Regions from separate parts of the Paenibacillus sp. 37 genome, predicted to be linked through region 2. Evidence: a T-box and tRNA genes for the amino acid it is inferred to sense, from the RefSeq annotation. Region 2 holds a T-box; the other holds one or more tRNA genes.
What was found. A T-box is a leader RNA that pairs with one kind of tRNA and senses whether it is charged. The one in region 2 lies ahead of argS (arginine--tRNA ligase), so its partner is inferred to be a tRNA-Arg.
Positions count from the first base shown of each region.

Region 1 (5,218 bases), 3.0 Mb from region 2:
CTTCACGTGCCTCATCCCAAGCTGAACCACTTCCCGACTCTTCCGATGGAGGAGCGAACAAACCTGTTGCATACGCTGCCGCACCAAAGCTATCCAGCTTATCCTTGAGATCCAGAATCATGCGTTGTGCAGTCTTCTTGCCGATGCCTGGCAATTTGGTCAAGAACGTAAGATTCTCCTGATAAATCGCCGTAACCACATGTTCTGGTGTACCTCCAGCGAGTATGCCCAGAGCTACTTTTGGACCGATACCGGATACTTCAATCAGTTTACGGAACAAACGCTGCTCATCCCGGGTAACAAATCCAAACAGCAACATCGCATCCTCACGCACATGATGGTGAGTGTACACCGTAATTTCGCCTTCTTGCTTGGCAAACGCAAATGGATTCGGACAGAATACGCGATACCCTACACCATGAACATCCAGCACAATATAATCATTCTCTACATGAATGAACTGTCCTCTTAGAAAATCAATCATTTTCGCAATACCTCATTCAACTTGGAATTTAATGTATAAGAGTGTGCGTGGCACACGGCTACAGCCAATGCATCCGCTACGTCATCCGGCTTAGGAACGACCTGAAGACGCAAGAACATTTTGACCATCTCCTGTACTTGCTTCTTCTCCGCTTTACCGTACCCCACAACAGCCTGCTTGATCTGCATTGGCGTATACTCTGCAATAGGTAAACCCTTCTGCGCGGCAGCGAGTACCATAACGCCTCTCGCCTGACTGACAGACATTGCTGTTGTAACGTTCCGGTTGAAAAAAAGTTTCTCTAGCGCTACTGCGTCAGGTTTGTATTTATCAATCAATTGCACCATACCTTCATATACGTGAAGCAACCGCTCCTCTTCAGGGGTATGAGCTTCCGTCTGAATACATCCATATTGTACGGGTACCACCTTACTGCCGATTTTATCCACAAAACCAAAACCAACAATCGCAATACCCGGGTCAATTCCCAAAAAACGCAAAACCATCTCTCCCTCACAAAAGCGAACATATGTATCGTTCATTTCATTATAACAAAAGATGGACCCTGCGGCAGGAAAAACTTTGTCTAACTGATTACTCGTCTTTATTCGCGGAATTTTTACATGTTTATTCGTATTTTCAACTATTTCAGTATAAACGACAAAAAGGACATCTCTTCGATGTCCTTCATCATATTCCACATATATTTGGGTGTAACGCTTGATTCCCTAAACCATCAATGTTATTGCTATTGCCACCATTTCACCATCGTTTCAGTACTTCACAATCTTAGTACTGTAGGTGAGGACGTTTGGATTACCCGCCATTACGGATTAAATGATGATCTTCATCCACGGCGTAGTCACTGAACGTAGAAATCACGCTATCATACTCATCCTTGTCCTGAATCCGAATCCCCTGCTGCAATTGATCCAGCACCCCTTCAGGCAAAGAACTTTCCAACGTCCCAACATCCAATTGAAAGAACGTACGAATAACCTTCTCTTTTGCCGGCTTACCCTCGTACAAATTAAGGTTCCCTACAGCATCTATGCTGATATAAGCCTGCTGTTTACAAAGCGATGAAAGATCATCTACACGTTGCTTCAAATGCAACTCATCTGATGTTCCGACGGTAGCATCCCATTCCGGATGTTGAGCAAGGAGCATCTTCAACTGCGGTCTAGCCATCTTGCCTAACTGCTCTGTCTCCACTCCGCAGATGTACTGTGTTTCCAAAACCACACTTGTCAAATGATCCGGATCAGAATCAAGTTGCTCTACTAACGCCTGAATCTCCTGTTCAGATCTTGTTTCCTGCGTAACAGGCCCCATCACACTGGTTGCCTCACTAAAATTAGTTGTCAGCAAACGCTCAATCGCCGATGAGATGGACAACCCGCTATAAGCCAATATCGTAACTGCAAGCAGAGCCGCCGTCATCCATACTGTTCGTTTCCACCGTCGCCAGCGTCTCTTGAATTGTTTTCTGAAGTTAAACGTGTTCACATGAACCCCTTCTATCACTTTTTAAACCTATTGTGACCTAAAGACTGAGGCTTTATGCACAACTAACTTATCGCTGAAGAAGGAACACACATGTGTTAGGTTAGAGAACTTGTCATAGTGAATACCGGAACCTGCATTTATAGAATCTTATATAGATAAATATAAAAAAACACTATCTAATTATAGATAGTGTTTTTAGAGATCGGGATGACACGATTTGAACATGCGACCCCCTGGTCCCAAACCAGGTGCTCTACCAAGCTGAGCTACATCCCGTTATATATACCGGCGAGAGGACTCGAACCTCCACGGTTTCCCACTCGATTTTGAGTCGAGCGCGTCTGCCATTCCGCCACGCCGGCAAATTTGAAGTTATAATGGCGCGCCCTGAGAGATTCGAACTCCCGGCCTTTTGATTCGTAGTCAAACGCTCTATCCAGCTGAGCTAAGGGCGCAAATATTGGAGCGGAAGACGGGAATCGAACCCGCGACCCTCGCCTTGGCAAGGCGATGCTCTACCGCTGAGCCACTTCCGCATACGGTATTAATAAATATAAAAATGGCGGAACCGACGGGATTCGAACCCGCGATCTCCTGCGTGACAGGCAGGCATGTTAGGCCAACTACACCACGGTTCCAGATCACTTTCTCAAAAGAAAGTATAATTGCGGGGGCAGGATTTGAACCTGCGGCCTTCGGGTTATGAGCCCGACGAGCTACCGGGCTGCTCCACCCCGCGTCGTTATAAAGTTTATATGGTGGAGGCTGAGGGGATCGAACCCCCGACCCTCTGCTTGTAAGGCAGATGCTCTCCCAGCTGAGCTAAGCCTCCAACTTATATGACCCGTAGGGGATTCGAACCCCTGTTACCTCCGTGAAAGGGAGGTGTCTTAACCCCTTGACCAACGGGCCTTAATGGCTCCCCGAACAGGGCTCGAACCTGTGACAACTCGATTAACAGTCGAGTGCTCTACCAACTGAGCTATCAGGGAATATATGCATTTGCAGGGCAAATGCAATTCATCGTACAACGTCCACATGCAGAGCCTGTTTTCTATGTATGATGAAAGAGTTCGCTTGGCGGCGTCCTACTCTCCCAGGACCCTGCGGTCCAAGTACCATCGGCGCTAGAGGGCTTAACGGTCGTGTTCGGGATGGGTACGTGTGGAACCCCTCCGCCATCGCCACCAAACGCATAGCTGTGCTTACATTTCAGAGATCGTTCTCTGAAAACTAGATTCGAAACGAAACATGCGAATTATCACTTGCATATTTGGATAAGCCCTCGACCGATTAGTACTGGTCAGCTCCATGCATTGCTGCACTTCCACCCCCAGCCTATCTACCTCGTCGTCTTCAAGGGGTCTTACATACTGGGAAATCTCATCTTGAGGGGGGCTTCACGCTTAGATGCTTTCAGCGTTTATCCCGTCCGTACATAGCTACCCAGCGGTGCTCCTGGCGGAACAACTGGTACACCAGCGGTACGTCCATCCCGGTCCTCTCGTACTAAGGACAGCTCCTCTCAAATTTCCTACGCCCACGACAGATAGGGACCGAACTGTCTCACGACGTTCTGAACCCAGCTCGCGTACCGCTTTAATGGGCGAACAGCCCAACCCTTGGGACCTACTTCAGCCCCAGGATGCGATGAGCCGACATCGAGGTGCCAAACCTCCCCGTCGATGTGGACTCTTGGGGGAGATAAGCCTGTTATCCCCAGGGTAGCTTTTATCCGTTGAGCGATGGCCCTTCCATGCGGTACCACCGGATCACTAAGCCCGACTTTCGTCCCTGCTCGACTTGTAGGTCTCGCAGTCAAGCTCCCTTATGCCTTTGCACTCTTCGAATGATTTCCAACCATTCTGAGGGAACCTTTGGGCGCCTCCGTTACTCTTTAGGAGGCGACCGCCCCAGTCAAACTGCCCACCTGACACTGTCCCCGCACCGGATTACGGTACCAGGTTAGAACCTAGATACGATCAGGGTGGTATCCCAACGTTGCCTCCACACAAGCTGGCGCTCATGCTTCAAAGGCTCCCACCTATCCTGTACAGATCGTACCCAAATTCAATATCAAGCTGCAGTAAAGCTCCATGGGGTCTTTCCGTCTTGTCGCGGGTAACCTGCATCTTCACAGGTATTAAAATTTCACCGGATCTCTCGTTGAGACAGCGCCCAAGTCGTTACGCCATTCGTGCGGGTCAGAATTTACCTGACAAGGAATTTCGCTACCTTAGGACCGTTATAGTTACGGCCGCCGTTTACTGGGGCTTCGGTTCACAGCTTCGGGATTACTCCCTAACCACTCCCCTTAACCTTCCAGCACCGGGCAGGCGTCAGCCCGTATACTTCGCCTTACGGCTTCGCACAGACCTGTGTTTTTGCTAAACAGTCGCTTGGGCCTTTTCACTGCGGCCCCCTCGTGCTATTCACACTACCGGGGCACCCCTTCTCCCGAAGTTACGGGGTCATTTTGCCGAGTTCCTTAACGAGAGTTCTTCCGCGCGCCTTAGAATACTCTTCTCGCCTACCTGTGTCGGTTTGCGGTACGGGCACCATCACCTGGCTAGAGGCTTTTCTTGGCAGTGTGAGATCATGACCTTCGCTACTATAATTTTCGCTCCCCATCACAGCTCAGCCTTACAATGTGCGGATTTGCCTACACATCAGCCTTACTGCTTAGACGGACATCCATCAGTCCGCGTCACTACCCTACTGCGTCCCCCCATTGCTCATAACGGCTTACGGTGGTACAGGAATTTCGACCTGTTGTCCTTCGACTACGCCTTTCGGCCTCGCCTTAGGTCCCGACTTACCCTGAGCGGACGAGCCTTCCTCAGGAACCCTTAGGCTTTCGGCGGATCAGATTCTCACTGATCTTTTCGTTACTCATACCGGCATTCTCACTTGTATAATGTCCAGCGCTCCTTACGGTACACCTTCAACCCTTATACAACGCTCCCCTACCCCTGATGCAAAGCATCAAGCCATAGCTTCGGTGGTGTGTTTAGCCCCGTTACATTTTCGGCGCAGAGTCACTCGACCAGTGAGCTATTACGCACTCTTTCAATGGTGGCTGCTTCTAAGCCAACATCCTGGTTGTCTGTGCAACTCCACATCCTTTCCCACTTAACACACACTTGGGGACCTTAGCTGATGGTCTGGGCTGTTTCCCTTTTGACAATGGATCTTAGCACTCACTGTCTGACTCCCGGAAGTAAG
Region 1 covers NZ_CP043761.1:5,561,125-5,566,342, forward strand. Annotated here, with positions in the region: gene ruvA (Holliday junction branch migration protein RuvA) at 1-484, opposite strand, end outside; gene ruvC (crossover junction endodeoxyribonuclease RuvC) at 481-984, opposite strand; gene F0220_RS23780 (BofC C-terminal domain-containing protein) at 1,301-1,993, opposite strand; tRNA gene F0220_RS23785 (tRNA-Pro) at 2,196-2,269, opposite strand; tRNA gene F0220_RS23790 (tRNA-Leu) at 2,277-2,355, opposite strand; tRNA gene F0220_RS23795 (tRNA-Arg) at 2,372-2,448, opposite strand; tRNA gene F0220_RS23800 (tRNA-Gly) at 2,455-2,529, opposite strand; tRNA gene F0220_RS23805 (tRNA-Asp) at 2,554-2,631, opposite strand; tRNA gene F0220_RS23810 (tRNA-Met) at 2,659-2,732, opposite strand; tRNA gene F0220_RS23815 (tRNA-Val) at 2,750-2,825, opposite strand; tRNA gene F0220_RS23820 (tRNA-Glu) at 2,834-2,905, opposite strand; tRNA gene F0220_RS23825 (tRNA-Asn) at 2,910-2,985, opposite strand; rRNA gene rrf (5S ribosomal RNA) at 3,069-3,185, opposite strand; rRNA gene F0220_RS23835 (23S ribosomal RNA) at 3,267-5,218, opposite strand, start outside.
Region 1: it has a tRNA-Arg gene. The T-box ahead of argS (arginine--tRNA ligase) is inferred to sense a tRNA for this amino acid. The anticodon was not compared.

Region 2 (5,218 bases):
GCTTTCGTCAGACTTTGAATACGTACAGCGGGTTCGCCAGCTTGTAGTATATCTTCACGACTCCAGTAGCGGAGCACGCGGCCTTTCTTCAACACAATCACCTGGTCTGCCAAACGTTCAATAAGCAACGGTTCATGACAAGCTGTAACGATGGATGTCCCTTCATCCTTCCATTGCCCCAATAAGGATACAATGCCCTCTTGAGCTGGAATATCCAAGCCTGACAACGGTTCATCCAGCAACAAAAGACCACCCGGTCCAGGTAACAGGGCCTGAATCAAATTTACTTTTTGCAATGTGCCCTTGGATAATAGGGGTAACTTCTGATCGATCGCGGTATCCAGATATAAAAGTTCACTAAGTTCTCTAATCCGCTCACGCAGTATTTCGGGGCGAATGCCCCGAATCCGACCCATGTCCCACAAGTACTCCCTAGATGTAAAGGGTAAACGTGGCAGGCCATCTACTGCATACCCATCAGAACCCTTCATTGTGCGCTGGATCGATCCTGTATCGGGTAACAAAATACCTGCCAACATACGTAGCAACGTGCTTTTTCCCGAGCCGTTTCTGCCAACAAGCACAGCACATTCACCCTGTTCCACTTCCAGATTAATTTGATTCAGTACCTGAGCATGACCTAATCTCTTGCTCACTTGTTGAAGCAATATACCTCGGACTGATGAGTTTGGTGTAGCTTGATCCGACTTCTTGAAAATACCACGTGTACTCCATGTCATTGGGATCACATCCGTTCCGGGGCCTGCACACCTAGCAAATGTAAACTGTACGCGAGTCGTTCGGCAGTCCGTTTGGCCAATGCCACCCGGAAGGATCTTACATCAGATGACGCATCCGCAATCCGTTCGGCGTGATAGAAGCGGTTGAACGCTTGAGCGACATCTATTGTATATTTGGCAATGACCGAAGGCTCATTCCGATGAATTGCTTTTTCCAGATACTCGGGATAATCACCAAGCAGTTTCAGCAATGCCCATGAGGTATCTCCGATAAGGGATGAAGTGGTTTCTGTGTTATTCTCACCTTCCGCAAGGTTGGGTTTAGTCAATGGGTTTTCATTTTCCATACGCATCGCCTCTTCTGCCTTGGCAAGCACACTTTGAATCCGAGCATGGGTGTATTGCACATAAGGTCCGGTCTCCCCTTCAAAACTCACCGCATCTTCCAGGGAGAAGTCCACATCGTTTAACCGATTATTCCGCAGATCACCGAAGACAATGGCACCTACACCAACAGCCTCAGCCACCTTCTGAGGGTTCTCCAGATTCGGGTTTTTCTCCTGAATAATCTGCAAAGCACGAGCAACTGCCTCATCCAACACTTCCTGCAAAAAGACAACTTTACCGCGGCGGGTAGACATTTTCCGTCCCTCAAAACGCATTAGGCCAAACGGGATATGTTCACACTTCGCAGACCATTCATGACCCATCCGGGATAGGACCGCAAATACCTGACGGAAATGTAACTTCTGCTCGCCTCCGACCACGTATAACAACCGATCTGCCTTCATCACATCATGACGATAAACCGCCGTAGCCAAATCCCGTGTAGGATAGATCGTTGTGCCATCTTTTTTGATAATCAGACACGGGGGCATGTTCTCATCCTCTAAGCGTACCACGAGTGCTCCGTCACTCTCTTCAAGTAAACCTTTTGTCTTGAGTTCTTCAACCACTGCGCCCATCTTGTCATTGTAAAAGCTCTCTCCCAGCGTATGGTCGAACTGTACATTCAGACGTTCATACATCCGGTTGAATTCCTTCATGCTCACTTCCACAAAGAATGCCCATAACCGCTGTGCTTCATCATCTCCTTGCTCCAGCTTGCGGAACCACTCGCGTGCCTCAATCTCCAGTGAAGGATCGTTCTCCGCCTCATCGTGGAAGCGCACGTACAGCTCCAGAGAAGTACGGATCGGGTCTGCCTGCAGCGCTTCATCATTGCCCCACCGTTTGTATGCTGCGATCTGCTTGCCAAACTGGGTTCCCCAGTCTCCCAGATGATTCACACTTACGGAGGTATAACCTGCTTCATTATACAACCGATACAGTGCTGCACCGATTACAGTAGAACGCAAATGTCCGATTCCGAAGGGTTTTGCGATGTTAGGGGAAGACATATCAATCACAACACGCGAACCTTGACCAAGCTGAAGCTTACCAAATGCCGCATTCCCCAGTTCTTTAAGCAGATTCGGCGCGAGCTTCTCCCGATTGAAACGGATATTTACATACGGCCCGGCGGGAGTCGCTTCAATTCCAGATGCCTGTAATCCCGTTGCGAGCTCAGTGGCAATGACTGCCGGTGCTTTTTTTAATGACTTCGCCAATGCAAAACAAGGGAATGCTGCATCACCCATCTCCGCTTGTGGTGGAACTTCCAATAATCTCATAACCTCTTGTTCATTCAATCCCGTTAAAGGGGCAATATCGGCCGCAGCCTGCTTCATCAACATGTCTAACACTCCTTATCCATTCATTAGTGGCTAAAAATAAACACAAAAAAGCTCTCGTCTCTACATAAGAGACGAGAGCTGACTTAACAGTTCCCGCGGTACCACTCTAGGTGAACAGGCTGCTCTTCATATGCATCAACATGCATACCCGTAGAACCTGTTCCGCTCGATGCGTATAACGGTCGCAAGCCGGGTTACCCTCAGACAGATCTGGCCTATCCCCAATTGGGATACGTACATCTTTTCGGATAACCATCTCACGGGTGCGGTTCACTCAGGTCATGTCATACCGGCTTCCACCTCTCCCGGCTCGCTGTCATGTATGGATCTGGCTACTCTCCCGATCATTGATATTCTTCATTTCAATTCATTGCCATCATTATACATACCACGATCAGACTTGGCAACCTGCATTAAAAATCCCCTACTGAAAGGCAACACATAGGCACATCGTCTCAGATGCTTGTGTACACTGCCTTCCCTTAGGGGACAACGGTCATTATCGGTTTTAATTATATATTCCAGTGAAATAATATTTACGCTACTGCTGCCATCAATCGGCAAGCTTCTGCACAGCTGCGGCAAGCCTCTGCACATGCTTGGCAGTGATCGTGGTTGTGTTTGCCACACTCTGCGGCACAAGCTTCACAAGCTTTCACACACAATTCGCATATTTCAGCAATGAAATCACTTCCACGTGTCATCGCTTGTGCAGCAAAACTGCAGATCTCCGCACATTCCCGATTCAAACGAATGCAATCACGCAACATCGCCAGATCATATTCTTTCAGACTCGATATGTAACATACATTGCATGCATTCATGCACTCCAGGCAAGCATCGATACATTGTTGATATTGTTGTTGTGTCATTTAAAGTTACCTCCCAGGCAAAGTTTGCTATGCATCTTAATACCCAGTTCGGAGGAATATTGAATCATCTAACCTACTTTATCGCTTCCAATTCCAGTAATTGGTCACGAATGACAGTTTGGTCAAAATGTTCACCTATAAACACAGCAACATTAGGGACATCTCCCTGAGGTGTGATCTTCATGTAGTCCGATTCACGGTAGGCATACTGGAACCAGAAGCGACTCGCCGTGTCACTAAACGATAAAATGCCTTTTGCTCGATACACGTCTCGTGGCAAAGCAGATACAAACTGTTCAAACGCCTCGCTGTTCACCGGTTGACTGAAATAATGCGTATATACCATGACATGTTCATGTGATGCATGAGGAGCGGAATGCTCGTGACTGTGGGCATGGACAGGGCTATGGGATGCGTCAGTATTCGTATCATCGCCTTGGACTGTATGATCAGTATGTTCATGTCCATGATTGCAGCCATGTGTACCACAGGTTTCCGTATGCACATGATGCTCTTGGTGAGCTGGCTTACCTGCTTCAGAAGCTGAATCACGTACATGCACGTCTGCCCCACTGCGAAGCAACAGATCCATCTCCACCTCACATTTGACTGTAGGGATTACAGGTGCGAAGCCATTCCATTTTGCCAAAAGCTGTTCCAGATCCTTCAGTTCCTGTGCGCTCACCCGATCCGTTTTGTTCAAGAGAAGCACAGACGCACAGCGAATCTGCTCCTGCATCAGTTTAAAGGTCTGCCCCTTCTGCTCCTGATACAAACCAGATAGATGTGCCGCATCCACAACGGTAATGAGACTTTTCAGTTCCAGTCGCATGTAGAGCGAGGTTTCCGTTACCGCATCCAGAATCTCCATTGGATTTGCCGCACCGGTTGCTTCAATAACGATCACATCCGGTGATTCCTCTTGAACGAGATCAGCAAGTTGCAATCCCAAGTCACCACGTACGGTACAACAGATACAGCCACCTAACATCTCGGTCATCGGAACGGTGGAATCCACAATCTGACCATCCAGATTGACTTCGCCTAACTCATTCATAACCACTGCGGGACGCAAACCCTGCTGTTGCCAATGTTCGATCAACTGAACAAGCAGTGTTGTTTTTCCACTTCCCAAAAAACCTGAAAGTATATATACAGGTATGGATTGTTCTTTTAAAATTGTTTCATTCATGCGTATACACCTCTCTGATTGTCCTTCTTGTAACCTAGTCTATCTATATCTAGCGAGTGTACACCATCCCGCATTCGTTATGCAATCATGTTCAATTCTTCCCCAGTACATTGCCTGATGTTAACGGATGGTCTATGCTATGAGGACATGTTGATTGAAGGAGGAAGTTTCATGACTAATTCAGTGGAACAACATCGCCAGGAAGCTCCGACCACGGTATCGTGCATGATAGTTACAGTGTCGGACACACGCACCAAAGACACCGATACCAGTGGCCAGCTCATGCACCAGCTTCTGAGTGAAGCGGGTTATCAGATTGTTGAATACATCATCACTCCAGATGAAACGGAGAACATTCGAAGCATCCTGCAAGATGCAGCTGTTCGTGATGATATCGAAGCCGTGCTGCTCAGCGGGGGAACAGGAATTGCACCCCGAGATACAACCTACGAAGCGGTATCCTCGCTACTCGACAAGGAACTTCCGGGCTTTGGTGAGATCTTCCGTTTTCTCAGTTACACCGAGGATATCGGTTCCGCTGCCATCCTGAGCAGAGCCGTCGCCGGAACGATTGGACGCACAGCCGTCTTCTCCATGCCGGGCTCCAAAGGAGCTGTCAAATTGGCCATGGAAAAACTCATTTTGCCTGAGCTGCGGCATGTGATGCGTGAAATATAT
Region 2 covers NZ_CP043761.1:2,585,622-2,590,839, reverse strand. Annotated here, with positions in the region: gene F0220_RS11705 (ATP-binding cassette domain-containing protein) at 1-740, opposite strand, end outside; gene argS (arginine--tRNA ligase) at 746-2,476, opposite strand; T-box leader at 2,541-2,833, opposite strand; gene F0220_RS11695 (four-helix bundle copper-binding protein) at 3,013-3,348, opposite strand; gene F0220_RS11690 (CobW family GTP-binding protein) at 3,422-4,540, opposite strand; gene F0220_RS11685 (MogA/MoaB family molybdenum cofactor biosynthesis protein) at 4,712-5,218, shown strand, end outside.